DNA from 2 places in the Salinicoccus siamensis genome. Region 1 is predicted to be linked to the other one. Evidence: riboswitches for the same ligand, from Rfam matches in the RefSeq annotation. Region 1 holds a riboswitch; the other holds the start of a gene.
The links. Region 1 has a riboswitch for lysine ahead of ACZ5LF_RS05365 (aspartate kinase). Riboswitches for the same ligand answer to the same signal wherever they lie in the genome.

Region 1 (7,848 bases):
ATAAGGTCGGGGATTCTCCCGTAGTACCGTTTACTATGAGCGCTTGGGCGTTATTCTTGATCAAGTATTCTATATGATCGGAAAATGCCTCAAAATCTATCTCATCACTGCTGAATGGGGTTGTAATCGCAACTCCGACTCCTTCAAAAATCAAACGACTATCCATATCATCCACGCTCCATTTCCATCATCATTTTTAAAATCTGTACCGAGTTCTGCGCGGCTCCCTTTAGAAGGTTGTCTGCTGTACACCATATATGGAATGTATTATCCAACGATTCATCTTTACGGACCCTGCCGACGAACACTTGCGATTTGCCGGTGCTTGCCAGCGGAGTAGGGTACTGGTTGCTGCTCGGATCATCAATTATGCTGATGTGGGGCAATCCTTTGAACGCTTCCCTGATGTCTTCGACAGTCGCCTGAGCCTCAAGTGTGACGTTAATCTGGACGCTGTGGCTGTTTGAAACAGGGACCCTCACACATGTAGCAGTTACAGGAAGTTCAGGCTGGCCTAATATCTTACGTGTTTCTGAAATCATCTTATGTTCTTCCTTTGTATAGCCATCTTCCAGAAAGACATCGATATGGGGGAGGACATTATCATGGATCGGGTGGGGATAAGTGGTTGGAGACGCACCTTTTGCACCTTCTTCCAAATCACGCAATCCGCCACTTCCGGAACCGGACACTGCCTGATAGGTAGTGTAGTCGACTCTGATTAAACCGAACTTTTCCTTCAAAGGGGCGAGCACAACCACGGACTGGATTGTGGAACAGTTCGGGTTTGCTATTATCCTGCGCTTCAGTTTTGGCGAATTGATTTCCGGCACTATAAGATCAACGTCCTCATACATCCGCCAATGGCTGGAGTTGTCTATTATGATGGCGCCATTCTCTTCAAACACTGGCGCATAATGCTCACTTGTCGTCCCTCCTGCACTCATAATGACATAATCAAATTTTTCATCCGCTGATTCCTCAGTCAATGCTTGGACTGTGTACAACTTATTATGGACTTCGATTTGTCTACCTGCAGAACGCGGAGAAGAGAACAACATGAGTTCTTCCGGTTCTATTTCATACCTCTCGAACATTTCAATCATCTTATCTCCAACGACGCCTGTCGCCCCCACAATTGCAACCTTAACCATCTAAAAAACCTCCAAAATTATATGTTGAATTTTTCGGCGAGCACTTCGACTGCCTGAGTCTCGTTCTTCTTGTCGATCACATAGGAAATGCTGATTTCCGAAGTGGTCGTCTGATAAAAAGGTATACCCGATTGATGCAATGCGATAAATGCCTTGGAAGCAACACCTGTCATATCCCGCATGCCTGAACCAATGATTGAAACTTTAGCCCGATCCGTTCTGACCTCCGTCACGATTTCCCCATGCATCTCTTCAATCAACTCAAGTATTTCATGAAGCTGGAGGGAATCAGTCCCCTTTACCGTAAATGAAAGTTGAAAGCCTCCACTGTTGATGACTTGCGATATCATATCGATATTGACTTCATGACTATCAAATTGATTGAACATATCGAATATAAGCGTAGAGTCCTGTTCGGGTTCGTAAAGGGTGACATGCATCATGCTGCTGTCTAGGGCGATGCCCGTCACTGCCTTACGTTCAATGATCTCTGTCTCTTGCATAACCCATGTTCCTTTCTTTTCTGATGATGTCTGCCCCAGATAGAGGGGGATGGAATGGTTTTTGGCAATCTCTATGCAGCGTGTTTCAAGAACGCCTGCACCAAGTGCACTCATCTCCATCATCTCATCGTAGTTGATTTCATAGATTCTGCCTGCTGCACTGTAGAGTCGGGGGTCTGTTGCATAGAGGCCCTCTACATCCGTATATATCTCACAAGGTATATTGCATCGTGCAGCCAAGGCGACAGCTGTAGTGTCCGAGCCCCCGCGTCCCAGCGTTGTTATTTCTCCATCGCCGTTAATGCCTTGGAATCCTGCTATTACAACAACATCATATAATGCCAGGCTAGACTCTATGGCCTCCTGATCGATGCTCGCAATCCGGCTCTTCATATGGCCGCCAAACGTCTTTATCCCTGCCTGATAGCCAGTCATCGCTTTAGTGCGCACCCCTAGATTTTCAAGGATGATCGACAGGTAGGAGATGGTCTGCTGTTCGCCCGTCGTCAAAAGAAGCGCGACGTGATCTTCTTTGGGAGTAGAGGAGAGGGTGTTGATGTTTGTCAACAACTCATCGGTCGTCCTTCCCATGGCGCTTACCACCACTATCAGTTTTTCTCCAGATTGCACCCTTTCCTGCAATTGTTCTGCTACACTTCTGATCCTATCGAAACCACCAACTGATGAACCACCGAACTTCAAAACTTTAGCGTCCATATGTCCTCCTGTCACTGGGAGCACACACCAGAAATAATAAAAAAACAAGCCTGGCAGAATGCCAGACTTGTCTTATCCATATACAAGTGATGCACTCCATTATTAAAAAATAATGACAGACCCGTAGCTCTTAACCTCCGGATCCAATAGCAGACTGCTGCAACAGTATACTATTTCGGCATCGCACCCTTTCACCAGCTTAAAGTTCGCAGACTTCAACAAGTGGCTACTCATGATTGATGCGCCTCATCCAAACATATTTTATTTGTAGATATGATTATACATAGACAGCCAATATAAGTAAACTGTTTTTTGTATTTTTTAAAATTATCTCTCAATTAAGATTTTATGAGACCTTTATCTTTCAAGTATTCCTCATAGCTTGATTCTTTGACGATTGCACCTTTATCCTGCAGGTCAATCACTTTATTGGTGATGGTGTTAATGAATTCGAAGTCGTGTGAAGTGAATATAATAGAACCTTTGAAATCTTTCAACCCATCATTCACAGCTGTAATGCTTTCAAGATCCAAGTGGTTTGTCGGCTCGTCAAGAAGGACCACGTTGGCTTTCGATAACATCATCTTAGAGAGCATGGCACGAACTTTTTCTCCCCCTGAAAGGACATTTGCTTTCTTCTTAGCTTCTTCACCACTGAAAAGCATACGGCCTAAAAATCCACGGAGGAAAGTTTCTGTCTGCTCCTCTGGAGGTGCATATTGACGCAACCAATCCACCAAGTTTGTATTCACGCCTTCAAAATAAGCTGAATTGTCTTTTGGCATATAGCTTTGACTTGTTGTCACGCCCCATCTAACTTCTCCTTCATCAGGTGTGATTTCACCAGCCAATATGCGGAGGAAAGTAGTGCGGGCAATTTCGGATGAACCGATTAAAACTGCCTTATCGTAAGGGTCGAGCGTCAAATTGATGTCATCCAACACCTTGACGCCATCGACGCTATGGCTAAGCCCTTTAATGTAGAGGAGGTCATTGCCGATTTCACGTTCTGGTGTAAACTTGACGAATGGATATTTTCTTGACGATGGCTTGATGTCATCCAATTCGATTTTTTCCAAGGTCTTCTTACGGCTTGTCGCCTGCTTGGACTTGGAGGCGTTGGCACTGAAACGTGCAACGAAATCTTTCAATTCTTTGATTTTCTCTTCTTTTTTCTTATTCTGGTCCTGTGCCATTTGCTGGGCGAGTTGACTGGATTGGTACCAGAAATCATAGTTGCCCACATAAAGCTCAATCTTACCAAAGTCAAGGTCCGCAATATGGGTACATACATTATTAAGGAATCGACGGTCGTGGGAAACCACGATAACAGTATTATCAAAATTGATGAGGAACTCCTCAAGCCACTGGATCGCTTCTATATCGAGGCCGTTGGTCGGCTCATCGAGAAGTAGGACATCCGGGTCGCCGAACAGGCTTTGGGCCAGCAGGACCTTGACTTTCTGATTATTTTCGAGCTCGGACATATTCTTATCGACCAAGTCAGATTTTATACCCAGTCCATGGAGCAGGCTTTCAGCATCAGCTTCAGCTGTCCATCCACCCATCTCGCCATATTCGCCTTCAAGCTCGGCTGCACGTATGCCATCTTCATCAGAAAAGTCCGGTTTCATGTAGATTTCGTTCTTTTCATTCATTATGTCCCAAAGTTTCGAGTGTCCCATCATGACGACATCCAATACACGCTGATCTTCATAACCGAAATGGTCCTGTTTCAATACAGCGAGACGCTCGTCTTTCCCCAGGCTCACATGACCAGTCTGAGCTTCTATTTCTCCTGAGAGGATCTTCAGGAATGTTGATTTGCCGGCGCCATTCGCCCCAATGAGACCATAGCAATTTCCTGGTGTGAATTTTATGTTTACGTCTTCGAATAGTTTGCGGTCACCAAACCTGAGACTTACGTCTGTTACCTGTAGCATAGGCATTCTCCTTTAGTATATTCTTAAGCGATGATACCACATTTATGGTACCATTGAAATATAATTCTAGGAGGATGAGTACCCATGAAGAACGATATACGCCGGTTTCAAAGCATTATCGATACCAGTCACGATATCGTCTTTTTTACTGGTGCTGGGGTTTCAGTTGAAAGTGGCATACCGGATTTCAGGAGTATGGGTGGATTGTTCGATGAAATCAGGCAGTCGGGGAATTCACCTGAATATCTTTTAAGCCGTGACCATCTCGATGAAGAACCTGAGCGCTTCGTGCAGTTTTACAGGAAACGCCTGTTGACCAGCGATAAGCACCCGAACAGTGTCCATCGCTTCATTGCGGAAATGGAGACTGCGGGGCGTTCCCTTGGGACCGTGACACAGAATATTGATGGCCTCCATACCGAGGCCGGCAGTAGTAATGTAGATGAATTGCATGGTTCGCTCAATCGTTTCTACTGCATTTCATGCAACCAGGATTATACTAAGGGTGCCTTATTGCAAAATGATGTAATGACGTGTGAATGTGGCGGGATATTGCGGCCTGACATAGTATTATATGGAGAGATGCTGGACGAGCGTGTCCTGCAGTCCGCCCAAAACAAGGTATCAAAAGCGGATACACTGATTGTGTTGGGGTCGTCACTGGTTGTGAACCCTGCAGCATATCTGCTCCATTACTTCAAAGGTCACCATCTTATCATAATCAACAGAGAAGAGACGCCTTTTGATTTTATGGCCGACCTGGTCATCAATCAAGATATGACCACAATAATTGAAAATATAGAACACAAATGAAGGAGATCATTCATGAATCAGATATCAGGTACAGTGCAATTTTTGAAAATCATCAAGAGGGAAGGTTCCACATATCACCTTAAAGCGGAAGACGCAGTCTATATCAGAATGAATGCCTCCGCCTCGGGATGGGATTATGAGATAGGGGAAGAAATCAGCGCATTCATCTATCCGAATAGAAGTGGTGAACTGTTTGCTGCTCCTATAGTGCCAACTGCAACCGTTGATAAATACGGTTATGCAGAAGTGGTTGAAGTGACACGGGAGGGAGCGTTCGTCGGTATCGGGGCCCCTCGCGAAATTCTTGTGCCTTGGGTTGACCTCCCTAAAGTGAAGTCAGTCTGGCCTAAAGAAGGGGATCAGCTTTATTTGAAGTTGAGGGCTGAGAGCGACAACCAATTATTCGGGCGTCTGATCACTGAACAGGAAGCCGCCGAGCGCTTCACGCCACTTGACCAGTCGGCATTCGCAGACTACAGGAATAAATGGATGGAAGGGCGTCCTTACCGTCTGCTCAGGATAGGATCGTTCCTTTTGACGAATGAAGGACACAAAGTCTTTATCCATGAGAGTGAACGTGAAGAAGAACCACGCCTGGGTGAGTTGAAGAAGTTCAGGGTGATCGGCATCAACGATAAAGGGGAATTGAACGGTTCTTTCATCCAGCAGGCATATAAGAAGATGGATGCAGACAGCGAGAAGATACTGGATTACATCGAGCGCAATGGCGGGCGCATGCCGCTTAATGATAAGAGTGCGCCTGAAGATATAAAAGAAGCTTTGAATATGTCAAAAGGCGCCTTCAAAAGAGCGCTTGGCCGTTTGATGAAGGAAGGTAAAATCGTCCAGACTGAAAAAGAGACTGAAATGAAAGAAACCCGGTAATCATATGATTACCGGGTTTTTCCTGCCCATTTTCTATCCTTCTATCTGGTCAGTCAACTGCTCCAACTCATCAACCAGTTCTCCTATATAATCGATGGTATCGCGGAGAGGCTGATCAGTCGTGATATCGACTCCTGCCATCTTGGCCAATTCGACAGGGGTCTTTGTACCACCCGCCTTCAGTACCTTCAACCAATCATCCACAGCAGGCTGTCCCTCATTGAGTATACGCTTGCTCATAGCAGTCGCAATCGTCAGACCAGCTGAATAGGTATACGGATATAATCCCATATAATAGTGGGGCTGCCTCATCCATGTCAGTTCGGCCCCTTCAGTGATGCTCACATCATCCCCCCAGAATTCTTCAATGACATTACGCTTCAGCGTGTTGAGGTCACTTGCGGAAATATTCTCCTTGGCATCAACTTTTCTGTAGACTTCACGTTGATAGGCAGCTTCAAGCAGATGCGTCACGCAATTATGGTAATAGGTCCTGGATATGATTGAACTGATGACCCAGCGTTTGAACTTGGGATCCTCGGAGTTCTCTAGAAGATGATTCGCCATCAGCATTTCATTCATTGTGCTCGGTGCTTCCACAAAATACATCGAACTGCGCGCGTCGAAGATGTTCTGTTCACGATTGGCATTATGGAAGTGTCCAGCGTGCCCCAATTCATGGGCGAGTACAAACACTTCAGTCATAAGGGAAGTCCAGGATATCAGAATGAATGGATGTGACCCGTATGGGCTTGCGCAGAAGGCACCTGTAGACTTCCCTTTATTCTTGACGAAATCAATCCAGCGCTCATCATAGGCACGGTTCACCATATTGAGATAATCATCACCCATGACTTTGAGGGCATCATTGATATACTGTCTGGAATCTTCGACACTTATTTCAGGTTCTGATGCCGGATCGAGTGAAACCTTCAAATCCTCATATTTCATTTCATAAAGCCCATGGACGCGCTTCAACAGTCTTGCGTAGCGTCGCATATGAGGGGCAAGATCACTCATTATCATATCAATTTGACGATGGTAGAGGGATTGATCTACATCCTGCTCATGGAGCAGATAATCTATAACAGAATCGAACCCTCTGAGATCAGATATCGTTTTTTCCTGCTTTAGCTGCAAATCATAGGTACCGGCAGCAGTATGTTGATAGTTTGAGAGTGTATCACTGAATGCCCTAAATGCATTGCGTCTTATCTCGACATCTTCATGGCCTTCCAATTCTCCCTCGAAAGACAAGTAGGAGAGGGGGTATTCCTTTCCGTTGGCATTGAAAGTACCGAAATCGATATCCAACAATTTAGTTTTAAGATATAAGCTGTAGGGTCCGTCAAAAACCGGTGAATAGCTTGCAAGCGCTTTTTCGACTTCCGGATTCAATTGGTATGGTTTATTTTTGAGCAGTTCATCTATGAAGTGGAGGAATTGCGGCGCTTCTGATTTCACTTCTTCAAGAAATGCATCCTCTTTTTGAATCAGTTCACTTGTGAGGAAACTGGATTCGCTGTTGAAATATGTACTGATATTACTCGCCATACTATCCAATTTCTGTGCATTCCCGTCGCCTTGGTCCGAGGAGAGCTTCAAATTGGCATAATTGCCGATTGGGACGAGTGATTCGAGGATCGATTTATATTCTTGGATGGCTTTTATTGCTGCAGTAGGGTTGTGCAGGTTTCCCGAGTACTTTTTGTTGAAGTCTTTAATTTTGGGACGAGCTGCTTCAATTGCTTGAGCAAAAGCTTCATCATCTGCAAATAAGTCGCTCAAATCCCACGTATATTGCACGTCAACATCTTTTCTTGATTTCATTTC
Region 2 (7,848 bases), 810 kb from region 1:
AAGCATCGCCAAATTCGATGAGTTCCCCTTTACGGAGGAACCACATATCGTCACTGACACGCCTTGCCTGGTCCAGGTCATGGGTGATCCATATGACGGTCACATCATGTTTCCGCTGGAGTTTGATGATCATGCGCTCGACCTCTTTCACCATTCGGTAGTCGAGGCTTGAGGTGATTTCATCGAGAAGCAGAACTTCCGGCTGGTTGACCAATGTACGGGCAATCGAAATGCGGCTTTTCTCCCCACCTGATAAGGAGCGGATGTCCTGATCCAGCGGAATATCGCCGAGATCGACACCATCAAGGAGTTCAGTGGCGTACGCTTTGTCCAGGGATTCATTGAATATCGCTTTAGGGAGGTTGATGTTATCGTACACTGTGCCACCGATCATCGGTGCGCTCTGGAAAGCCATCCCTATCTTCTTCCTGAGTTCTATCATATCCATGTTACGGATGTTTTCGCCTCTGAAGAATATCTCTCCTGAGTCAGGGGACAACAATCCGTTTATATGTTTCAGGCACGTCGTTTTGCCGGCGCCGCTCGGGCCGACGAAAGTGGTGATGCGCCCTTCTTTGAAGTGGCCGGTGATGTCATGCAGAATGTCCTTATAGCTGACGTTGCTGAATTCTATTATGCTCATTGGATTGTGCTCCTTGTATTATAGAATTATGAACCGTAATCATTATCATGAAGAAAAGACTGGACCGCGCGTCGGGCAGATATGGCGGTATCTTGTTATTATCGTCGGGTGACAGAACAGTTTCCCAGTTTACTTTATGGTACTGGATTTCGCCAACTTAGTGAAGCACCGTTGTTATTTATAATCATTATAAAATAAATGATAACATGATTTGCTGTGATTATAAATGTCGGTATTGAATTTTTTCACCTTACGCCTAATATAATTATGCGTGGGGGATATGGTATAATGAGGTAAGGTGATTTTATGATCTATATCGGTTTGACAGGGTGGGGCGACCATCATAGCCTATATGCCGACCTGACAAATAAAAAAGATAAATTAACGGCTTATGCCTCTCATTTTCCCATTGTTGAACTTGATGCTACATACTATGCCATTCAACGCCATACGACAATTGAGAAGTGGTGCAATGAAACCCCGGAACGCTTCAAATTCATCGTCAAAGCACACCAGTACATGACAGGACACAGTGACTACCGCGATCATTACGATTCCATAAAAGATGTATTTGCAGCCTTTCGTGACATGTTGAGGCCGATGGGGCAGGCTGGTAAGCTCAGCTTTGTCCTGCTGCAGTTCCCGCCATGGTTTGACTGCACCAGCAGAAACATTAAATACGTCAAGTATGCCAAAGAACAATTGGCCCCTTATAAAACTGCTGTCGAATTCAGGCACCAATCCTGGTTTACGGAACAATTCAAGGAGGATACGTTGGCATTCTTGCATGCCAATAAAGCCATCCATACAATCTGTGATGAACCGCAGGCAGGTATCGGCAGCATACCCTTCGTCAACCGGGTGACGGATGAGACAGCGTTCATCCGTCTGCACGGCCGTAATGTACACGGGTGGACCCAGAAGGACCGCTCGAGTGAGGAATGGCGCAATGTACGCTACCTCTATAATTATAACGGTGTAGAACTTGAGTGGCTGAAAAGGCAGGTAGAGATACTGCGCCACAAGACGAGGGAGATCCATATCATTTTCAACAATAACTCCGGCGGACATGCTGCCGGAAACGCCCAACAGTTCATGGAACTGATGGGAATACGCTACGAGGGACTCTCCCCCAGGCAGCTGAAACTGTTCTAGTTGATTTGGAGCAAGCATGTCATGATAATGCCCAAGGTTGCCCTTCGGGCCCTTGAAGGAGTGATGCTTATGGAATATATCATCCTTATAATGATTGGTCTGATGGCCTCTGCCCTTGGTGCACTTGTAGGCATCGGTGGTGGTGTCATCATAGTGCCGCTGCTCATTTTCTTCGGCATCAATATGGGTATCCTTGACCGGATAACACCACAGAGTGCCGTTGGTACTTCGAGCATAATATTGATCGTCATCGGCTTGTCGGCGATGATTTCCTATGGACGGAGTAATCAGGTGGATAAGAAAAACGGCGGCTTGTTCCTGATCGGCATCATGCCGGGAGCCTTCATCGGCTCCTATGCGAGTCGTTTCTTCACAGTGGATAGCTTCAACCTATATTTTGGCATCTTTCTCATCTTCTTAAGCACCTTACTTATCGTCAGGGACCGCATCAAGCCAATTTCAATTTTTCAGGATGAACGTTACATGGAACCACATGTGGATAATATGGGGGATGTGCACCATTATGGTTTTCCGGCTTATATCGCAATCATTTCAACTTTCATAGTAGGATTCTTCACCGGCCTTTTCGGTATCGGTGGAGGTGCACTCATGACGCCATTGATGCTTCTTGTTTTCCGTATGCCGGCAACAATCGCAATCGGGACCAGCATGATGATGGTGTTCTTCTCTGGAAGTGCGGCCGCATTCGGCCATATACTGCAGGGCAACGTCGATGTCTGGTATGCTGCCTTCATCGTACCTGCTGCCTTCCTCGGTGCCAAGATCGGGGTGATGGCGAATCGGCACTTCAACTCCGACTCGCTGGTTGTCGTCCTACGTACAGTGCTGCTGCTGCTTGGTGTCTACATGATTCTAAAGACCATCCTATAGAGGTGATTCAATGGAATTGAAACTTTTCCATACTAATGATATACACAGCAACTTATATAACTATAAAAAGATCAGTGACTTTCTGATCAACAAAAAACAACAATATAAAGATCACATGGTCTACGTCGATCTTGGGGACCATACCGATCGGGCCCATCCATATACCGAAGCGACACTCGGCAAAGGAAATGTCGAGCTGCTGAATGAAGCGGGTTGCGAGGTGGCGACGATCGGCAACAACGAAGGCATCACCTTGCAGAAAGAGGAACTTAAGACGCTATATGATGATGCTACCTTCGACGTCATCTGTGCCAATTTGCGGGAAGTGGGCAGTGCCCACCCTTACTTCAAACCTTACGTCATCAAGGAAATTAAAGGGATAAAATTCGGTTTCATCGCGGCTACAGTTGAATTCACGCCCTTCTATAAGGCACTCGGGTGGGAAGTGTCCGAAGCCTTCGACTGGATCCTCCATGCAATCCGGGAAATGAACACTGAAGTCGACTGCATCATCATGATGAGTCACCTTGGCCGTTACGATGATGAATCCCTTGCTATGATGTTCCCTGAAATCGATGTGATATTAAGTTCCCACACCCATCACCACCTTGAGGAAGGGGAGTGGGTCGGCGATACGCTGCTTGCGGCTGCCGGACGGTTCGGTGATTACGTCGGAGAAGTTACGCTCGATTTTGAAGCAGGCAAATTGGTGGATAAGCAGGCTCGTCTGTATAGCACTGACCTTCTGACGGGAACGGAAGATAAGTATTATGACAGGGGGCGCCAACTGTTGTCGACAGTCGTCAGGCATGATGTGGCGCCTATAGAAAGGCGGCTCTATTCGACAGGAAGATTCATCTCCAGACTTGCCGAAATGCTGCGGATATTCACAGATAGTGATGTCGGTCTTCTGCATACGGGGTTGATTGCGAAATCGTTTGCCGGCGGTGATCTGACCGAATACGATCTGCATAAAGTATTGCCCCATGCCATTAATGCTGTACAGATCGAATTGACTGGGCGTGAGCTGAAGGAAGTGTTCAACCAGGCCGCCCAAAATGAATTCAAGGATGAAATAGTACGTGGCCTTGGCTTCAGGGGGGATATATTCGGCTGTTTCGTCATGGATAACATCGGATACGTACAATCTGAACGGGAATACTACATCAACGGTGAAGTAATACAGGACCGTAAGACCTACAAGCTTGGAACATTGGATATGTATACGTTCGGCAGGATATTCCCCCAGTTCCGCTATTCCAATAAAGTCTATAAGATGCCTGAATTCCTGAGGGACATCGTAAAGATGTATGCCGATAAACTGTAGTTGTAATATGATGTGTATGTGCTATAATGTCATGTATTAACTTAATAACCGAAAGTAGAGGTTGCAACGACCAATAGTACCGGAAAGGAGCAGACATGCTTTGATGTTCCGGGAAAGGGGAAGTTGCCGAAGAAACCGCCTGGTAGGGGGGTATTCTGGGATCCGGTTCAATAGACCAGGTACTATCATTACGATGATGCGCTACGTAATTGTGAGGGACGTCACAGTGGCTGATTCTGTAATGCTGCTGTGGCGTCTTTTTCTTTATCATCGTAAAATCACATTCACATTTTTAATTGGAGGTTAAAAATATGCAGAGCATATTGAATTGGGAGTACATATCACTGATTCCCCCGTTACTTACATTACTGCTGGTCTTGTTGACGCGTAAGGTGGGCATCAGTCTGGGGATAGGCATAATAACATCGGCACTTGTCGTGGCAGGTGCTGACGTGACCGGCACTTTAGGTGTCATATGGGACGCTTTTCTGCTTATCTTCATAGACGGAGGCAGCATTAATACGTGGAACGCTTTCATCCTTATATTCTTAAGCCTCCTTGGCATCATGACTGCCTTCATGAACATGTCCGGTGGTGCGAAAGCCTTCACGGCCTGGGCATTGACGAAAGTGAAATCCAGAAGAGGGGCGACATTTGCTACAGCGCTACTTGGGATCATCGTCTTCATCGATGATTATTTCAGTGCATTGATCGTGGGTCAGGTAGCCAAGCCGCTCACTGATAGATATCAGGTTTCACGCGCGAAATTGGCCTATTTCATCGACACGACAGCCTCTCCCGTTTCTGTTGTGTCACCGATCTCCAGTTGGGGGGCAGGCATAATGGGACTTGTGGCGCCCCTGATAGCTGCAGCCGGGATGGTCAGTGTCACGCCATTTGAAGCGTTCATCTATATGATCCCGATGAATTTCTATGTCATCACGGCAATTGCGATGATGTTCATCGTCATCTTTGTCAAGTTCGACATCGGTGCGATGAGGAAGCATGAAACCCGTGCGATCCAGGATGGAGAGCTGTTCGGTAGTACACGTGAGGTTCCGGGTGAGACGGATGAAGACTTGCCGGTCTATGAGAAAGGGTCGGCCAAGGCGCTCATCGTACCGATATTGGGTCTTGCTGCGACAGTCATCGTATTCATGTTCATAACAGGGGTGATCGCAGGTGGATCATTTGACGTCTTCAGCATATTCGAGAACACTATGGTGACACACTCCCTCGTCCTCGGGGGAATCGTCGGGCTTGTGCTCAGCCTGTTCTATTATTTCAGGTACACAAGAAAAGACGAACATTTCGGCAAAACTGAAATTTGGCTGGGCATCAAAACGGGTTTCATGGCGATGTTTCCAGCCATTCTGGTCCTCACACTCGCTTGGATGATAGGGGATCTGATCGGTCAAATCGGTACAGGGGAATTGCTTGGTGGCATGGTTGAGAGTTCCAATATGCCGACCAGTGTACTTTTGGCGGTTGTCTTCATTGTGGCATGCCTGATGGCATTGGCCACCGGTACGAGCTGGGGTTCTTTTGGAATACTGATTCCGATTACCGGTGAGATCATGATCTCCCTGAATGAAACAGAGCTGTTGCTGCCGAGCATCGCGGCTGTACTGGCAGGTGCCGTGTTCGGGGACCACTGTTCACCGATATCCGATTCGACCATACTGTCCTCGACCGGTGCCGGATGCAACCATATCGTCCATGTGCTCACCCAGCTGCCATATGCAATCGGTTCTGCATTGATTGCGACAGTGGGTTACCTGGTGCTCGGATTCACATCGAGTCTACTGCTATCACTCGGAGTCATTGCAGTACTGTTGATACTGGTCGTGGCCGTATCGAAGTTGACCAATTCACCAATAGAAGAAAGGGGCTCTGAAGTCTAGCACATAAAAATCCCCGTCTTCAGCCTGAAGAAGAGGATTCCATCAATCTGGTAAAATATCCTGAAGCATCACATGAAGTCCCGCTTAATATGATAATATGAATTTAATGCTTGAATTATAAGGAGGATGCACGGCTCTCTGAAAAGCGTGCAAGTATTGTCAGGCAGGACAAGCGGTGTGCTCTGTTCATCATATGGATGGCCAGGTGATGCCGAGGCAAGCCGAAAGTGATGAAGTATTGAAGGGTGATTCAAATGATTACAATCGATCATATGCATTTTGAACTTATAGAAGATTACCGTGAAGCATTCGATGAGGCTCAATTCGAAGGGAAATACAGCGAGGTCCTGAACAAATACGACTATATAGTAGGGGATATCGGCTATGAGAAGTTGAGATTGACCGGCTTTTATCGGGACAGTAAAAAGAAGGTTGAGCCTGACAAGAAATTCAGTGCCATTGAAGACTACATCAGTGAATACTGCAACTTCGGCTGCGCCTACTTCGTGCTCCGCAAAGTGCCGAAGTCCGAACTGAAGGAGCAGGTGGAGGAAGGGCAACAGGGAAATGATGTTGGGCCCGCAGACCCTGAAGAAAATGAGACGGATAAAAAGACATTGGCAGGCCACCTGACGCCTGAGGAATGAGACAGACAACAAGAAAGCCTGCTTCCCTTAGGGGATAAGCAGGCTTTTTTAGGCAATGCAGGCATTTAGACGATGACTTCCGACAGGAAAGACTCGACCTCAGCCGCCTGATCGTCATCATAGTCGAGGATATGGGCGATATATCCCGGTTCCTCGAGGTCATCACTGCCGATTATTCCAAACCGGCTACTTTGGGTATTCAGCACAAGACTTTTGCCGAAATAGCGGCCTGTCTGTATAATGGCCAGGTCATAACGGCCATGCTCACCGACGAAACTGACATATCGCGTCTGGGTATCTTCTACATCATCATAAAGAAAGAAGTCGATCAAAGGGGTATCCTCCAGTTAAAGTTATTGGGATTATGCTATCATATTAATAAGGACGTTACAAAATTATCGTGATTGGAAGTGGCTTGGAACATGTATTTTGTAGATAAGGATATACTGAACGAACGCCTCATGTACGTAGAGGAATTGACTGGAACATTCGAGAAAGTAGATGGGCTGGCATTGGAACGCACGTGCCATATGCTGATCGAAGCGTCGGTCGATGTCGGTAATATGATCATTGACGCTTTTATATTGAGGGACCCCGGCAGTTACCAGGATGTCATGGATATAATGGAAAACGAAGGCGTGATCCCCAAAGAAGATAACGAACGTTTCCGTGCTACGTTCGAATGGCGGAGCGAGCTGACACGTAACTATACGCGGCTCAACCATGACCAGATGAAACGGGATTTCGCCAGTAATCTATCCGCATACAGTGATTTTAAGCAGAATGTCCTGAACTTCTTTGAAAACGAAGGACAGGCTATTACAGCGTTCAAGGGGGATGACCATGACGTATGAAGGCTACCTCATTGACCTGGATGGCACCATGTATAATGGTGGAACGGTCATAGAAGGTGCAATCGATTTTGTAGACAGGCTCAACAAAGCCTCGATCCCTTATGTATTTTTGACCAATAATGCGACGAAGACACAGGAAGAGGCTGCCCAGAAGCTGATTGACATGGGGTTTGATATTCATCCCCGAACGCTATACACTTCAACCATGGCGACTGTCGATTATCTGAGTGCGGCCCACCCGGGGGCTGCGGTTTATGTTGTTGGCTCAGATAGCCTTAAATATTCACTGGAATCAGCCGGATTCAAGATTATCCAATCGGCAGATGAGCATGCCGATTACGTCGTCATGGGCCTGGATATAGACATCAACTACGGAAAGTTATCGGAAGCCGCCTTGTTGATTGCTGCAGGCGCAACATTCATATCC

Region 2: linked by a shared signal. The riboswitch ahead of ACZ5LF_RS09460 (Na+/H+ antiporter NhaC family protein) and the one ahead of ACZ5LF_RS05365 (aspartate kinase) in region 1 are both predicted to bind lysine.

Annotation. Positions count from the first base shown of each region.
Region 1 covers NZ_AP043765.1:1,033,474-1,041,321, reverse strand. Annotated here, with positions in the region: gene dapA (4-hydroxy-tetrahydrodipicolinate synthase) at 1-166, opposite strand, end outside; gene ACZ5LF_RS05370 (aspartate-semialdehyde dehydrogenase) at 168-1,154, opposite strand; gene ACZ5LF_RS05365 (aspartate kinase) at 1,172-2,374, opposite strand; lysine riboswitch at 2,456-2,632, opposite strand; gene ACZ5LF_RS05360 (ABC-F family ATP-binding cassette domain-containing protein) at 2,713-4,317, opposite strand; gene ACZ5LF_RS05355 (NAD-dependent protein deacylase) at 4,402-5,130, shown strand; gene ACZ5LF_RS05350 (CvfB family protein) at 5,143-6,015, shown strand; gene pepF (oligoendopeptidase F) at 6,049-7,848, opposite strand, start outside.
Region 2 covers NZ_AP043765.1:1,848,125-1,855,972, reverse strand. Annotated here, with positions in the region: gene ACZ5LF_RS09480 (ABC transporter ATP-binding protein) at 1-643, opposite strand, end outside; gene ACZ5LF_RS09475 (DUF72 domain-containing protein) at 950-1,798, shown strand; gene ACZ5LF_RS09470 (sulfite exporter TauE/SafE family protein) at 1,868-2,689, shown strand; gene ACZ5LF_RS09465 (bifunctional metallophosphatase/5'-nucleotidase) at 2,700-4,016, shown strand; lysine riboswitch at 4,064-4,228, shown strand; gene ACZ5LF_RS09460 (Na+/H+ antiporter NhaC family protein) at 4,328-5,920, shown strand; gene ACZ5LF_RS09455 (YutD family protein) at 6,175-6,567, shown strand; gene ACZ5LF_RS09450 (DUF3055 domain-containing protein) at 6,633-6,899, opposite strand; gene ACZ5LF_RS09445 (DUF86 domain-containing protein) at 6,990-7,421, shown strand; gene ACZ5LF_RS09440 (TIGR01457 family HAD-type hydrolase) at 7,411-7,848, shown strand, end outside.